Regions from separate parts of the Vibrio porteresiae DSM 19223 genome, predicted to be linked through region 2. Evidence: riboswitches for the same ligand, from Rfam matches in the RefSeq annotation. Region 2 holds a riboswitch; the other holds the start of a gene.
The links. Region 2 has a riboswitch for lysine ahead of lysC (lysine-sensitive aspartokinase 3). Riboswitches for the same ligand answer to the same signal wherever they lie in the genome.

Region 1: linked by a shared signal. The riboswitch ahead of OCV11_RS06375 (Na+/H+ antiporter NhaC family protein) and the one ahead of lysC (lysine-sensitive aspartokinase 3) in region 2 are both predicted to bind lysine.

What each region holds. Positions count from the first base shown of each region.
Region 1 covers NZ_AP024895.1:1,375,003-1,377,209, reverse strand. The annotation lists gene OCV11_RS06375 (Na+/H+ antiporter NhaC family protein) at 1-1,134, opposite strand, end outside; lysine riboswitch at 1,235-1,417, opposite strand; gene OCV11_RS06370 (H-NS family histone-like protein) at 1,819-2,207, shown strand, end outside.
Region 2 covers NZ_AP024895.1:389,161-391,367, reverse strand. The annotation lists gene OCV11_RS01810 (pyridoxal-phosphate-dependent aminotransferase family protein) at 1-658, opposite strand, end outside; lysine riboswitch at 832-1,007, shown strand; gene lysC (lysine-sensitive aspartokinase 3) at 1,130-2,207, shown strand, end outside.

The DNA of each region.
Region 1 (2,207 bases), 990 kb from region 2:
AGAAGACATGTACGCGCCCGTTTTCATGTCGCTGATAACAGAGCCAATAGTCCAAGCAAACACAAGAATGACAATGGCACCAAACATCGATTTAGCACCCACCCAAAGAGTGTGGCTAATCGCTTTAGTTGCTAAGCGTTGTTTTAGCACTGTGTATAGCGCAACGACTAAACCAATTAGACCACCGAAGACTAAAGAGGTACCCACATCGGTGTTTTCAAATGCACCCAGCACAGTGAACGGTTTACCATCGGCGATCATCGCAACCTTACCGGTGTAAATCATCGCAGAGATGGTCGCGATAATCAGCATCACAATCGGCATGATAAGGTCAGAGACTTTACCGTGATCGCTCTCTTCAATATCTAAGTCTTCGCTCAGATCTTTGATATTACTGTCGCTGTCAAAACCAACGCCCTGCTCTGCATTGATTTCATGTTGACGCATTGGGCCGATATCCATTTGGAACCAAGCCACGACAAATACCATGATGAGGGCGAAAATCGCGTAGTAGTTCATCGGTACTAAACGCATGTATGCACCTAGCGGCGAATACTCAGTAATACCGTGTGACACCAAAATACCGCTAACGATCGTCATGATGTATGCGCCCCAGCTTGATGCTGGCATCACAACACACATAGGTGCGGCAGTGGAATCAAGGATATAAGCCAGTTTAGCGCGAGACACTTTAAAACGGTCAGTAACAGGACGGGCAATAGAGCCTACCGCTAAGCTGTTGAAGTAGTCATCAACAAAGATGAACACGCCAAGGAAACCCGCCAGCAGTTTTGAACCACGCTTGCTCTTTACACGCACTTGCGCCCACTCAGCAAACGCATGAGTACCGCCAGACAGTGTCAGCAACGCTGTCATCATCCCCAGTAAAAGCAGGAAGCAAACAATGCTCATGTTCCAAGTATTGATACCGCCATCAGCGATAAACACATCTTTGACTTTGTTGAATACATAAAGGAGTGATTGACCGATTTGGAAATCACCAAGAAGAAATGCACCAAGTAAAATACCCACGCCTAGAGACAGCAGGACGCGACGGGTAAGAATAGCCAGACTTAACGCAACTACAGGAGGTAGTATTGACAGTGCTGAAGCAGAAAAATCGATTAAATTCATGATCTTCATAAACCAAATGGTTAGAGATCTACTGCAGACAATTACGCAATAACGCAATATATGTTGAAGCAAGCGAAAGGGAAGCGAACACTCCACCCAACCCTACAGTAGCGCTCCATAGTTTAACAACATAATAGACTATGGCAGTGTTGCACCTATTTAATGCAACCCCAGCCAGCAGCGTTGATATGCATACTGACTTCGGCGATAGTGCCTTTCGCTATGGTTCATCGACATCACTCCAACCATAGGTACTTTTCAATACCGCACCTCTACGTCGAAGCTCGAACTTGTCTTTATTTGTATTTCTAGACAATAACGTTCTACTTCGCTTTAGGTAGGCGTATTGTACTTATCCACGCTCTCAATGCAACTCTAGTTATTATTAAAAAAAAATTGACTAAACTTTGTCCAAGCTCACACGAAATTTTCTTAATTGGCTATAATTAATGAATCTTATGCAATGAGCTTCTTAAAATCAGACACAAATTTACACTTATTGACATTTGTTACTAAAATAATTGAGTTCTATTTTACAATTCGCTGAACTTTTTTATTGATATTGAGTCTGAGCAGATATATTTTGTGGTAAATCTTAATTTAATTTGATTTTCTATGTTGTCAGAATAAATAGCTCGGTTTAGAATTACCTTGTTATTAAATTTTATTTAATGGGAAACAGTAATGTCGGAAGTAACTAAAACTCTATTGAATATTCGTAGCCTACGTGCCTACGCTCGTGATTTGACTCTTGAGCAACTTGAAGAAGCTCTGGATAAATTATCTACTGTTGTTACAGAACGTCGCGAATCTGAAGAAGAAGAACGTGCAGCATTAGCAGAACAAGAAGCAAAACTTTCTGCAATTGCTGAACAAATTGCTGCTGATGGTATTGATGTTGATGCTCTTATTTCAGCATTAGCTGGTGAAACTAAAGGTGGCAAAGCTAAAGGCAAACGCGCACCTCGTCCAGCAAAATACAAATATGTAGACACTAACGGCGAAGAAAAAACTTGGACTGGCCAAGGCCGTACTCCATCTGTAATCCAAAAAGCACTAGACGAAGGTAAATC
Region 2 (2,207 bases):
TTATTTTGTCTATCGCGGCTGGTGAAAAGGTCAACGGCGACAAGCCTGGGACACAAGATAGGCATTTTTGACTACCAGAATAAACCGCATCGAGCTGCCATTCATCCACCAGCAGCGGCACCCCGCCTAACGAGGTTACTGTATCGACAATACTCAACATCCCGAAACGTTTTGCTAGAGCACCTAAAGCCTTAGCGTCACTTAACGCGCCGGTAGACGTCTCGGCATGTACAAACGCCAATACTTTTGCATCAGGATGGTCTTTAAGGGTTTGTTCTACTTTATCAACAGAAACAGGAGCGCCCCATTCATCATCGACAACAACGACTTGCGCACCACAGCGAATCGCATTTTCGCGCATTCGCTCGCCAAAGACACCGTTACGACACACGATAACTTTGTCACCTGGCTCAACCAAATTAACAAAGCATGCCTCCATCCCCGCACTACCAGGCGCGGAGACGGCAATCGTAAAACTGTTTTTGGTTTGAAACGCATATTGCAGTAGCGATTTCACTTCATCCATCATGCCGATAAAAAGAGGATCCAAATGACCGACCGTTGGACGACTAAGTGCTTGTAATACTTGAGGTGATATATCTGATGGGCCAGGTCCCATCAAAATTCTTCTTGGTGGTAAAAAATGAGTAATAGCCATGATGCCTCCTTGCTAACAAATTTATTGCTAAGCTTAGCGTAGATGGAAAAGCGCTCAACGCTACCTGTGATTACGAAGAAGAGCCGATTCATCATAAAAATAACCGTTAACAGGCATAATCATGCAATTTACGATTGACATTAATCACACAAACACGTTCAATGAACAAGCTATCAAGCAGAAGAGGAGCACTACCCAGGTAGGTGTTTTGTGGAACCACAATTCCAACACAAAACATTGAGGGGGAGTAGTGCCGAGATAGGTCATAATGTGGTAGTGACCTGTCGGGTGAATGGGCTGAATCCCTTCAACTGTCATCAGCTCAGTCTGATGAAGAGCTTCTGAGGTCTCCTTAACCTTTCTTAAGTAACACCTCTTTTTTTGCTCTACGTCTCTCTCTTCACATTATTAGGACATAAGGTTGTTCTTACAGCCCAATTTTTATTTTAGGACGTATCGGGAGAATACATTGTGAGCGCATTTAATGTAGCGAAATTTGGCGGAACTAGCGTAGCAGACTTTGTAGCAATGAGTCGCTGTGCAGCGATTATCGAAAACAATCAAGAAACTAAACTGGTTGTGAGTAGCGCCTGTTCAGGTGTGACCAATTTACTGGTTGAACTGGCCAACGGTGTGGCTGATGCCGACGACCGTGCCGCGCTCATTAAACAAATCGCAGATATACACCATGCGATCATCGACCAACTGAGTGACCCAACTAAAGTTGAAAAACAAGTTCATGCTATTTTGGATATCATCACTAGCGCCTCTGAGGCAGCATCTTACCAATCTAGCCATAAACTGACCGATCATCTTGTGGCATGCGGCGAATTGATGTCGACCTACATCCTGACCCAAGTGATGGTTGAACGCGGTATTAATGCTGTCCGTTTTGATATTCGCGAAGTACTGCGTACCGATGACAACTTTGGTAAAGCAGAACCTCAGCTCGATGAAATTGGCTCCCTAGCCAAAGAGCTTCTTGTCCCTCTTTGTCAAAACCATGTTGTGGTAACTCAAGGCTTTATCGGATCAGATGAAGATGGCAACACGACCACATTAGGCCGAGGCGGCAGTGACTATTCAGCAGCTTTAATTGCAGAAGCAGTTCAAGCATCCGGTCTAGAGATCTGGACGGATGTCCCTGGAATTTACAGCACCGACCCACGTATTGCGCCTAATGCCCAACCTATTCCAGAAATCAGCTTTAACGAAGCATCAGAAATGGCTAACTTTGGGGCGAAGATTCTTCACCCATCGACTTTGCTACCTGCACTTCGCGATGGCATTCCAGTTTTCGTTGGCTCGTCAAAAGAACCAGAACGAGGCGGCACTTGGATTCGCCAAGAAGTAGAAAGCGCACCACCATTTCGTGCATTAGCACTGCGTAATAACCAGACTATGGTTACGCTGCATAGTGCGAAGATGTTCCAAGCTTACGGTTTCTTATCCAAAGTATTTGAAATACTGGCTAAACATAAAATTTCTGTCGACCTGATTACCACCTCAGAAATCAGTGTATCGCTAACTCTGGATAAGACTGACACCT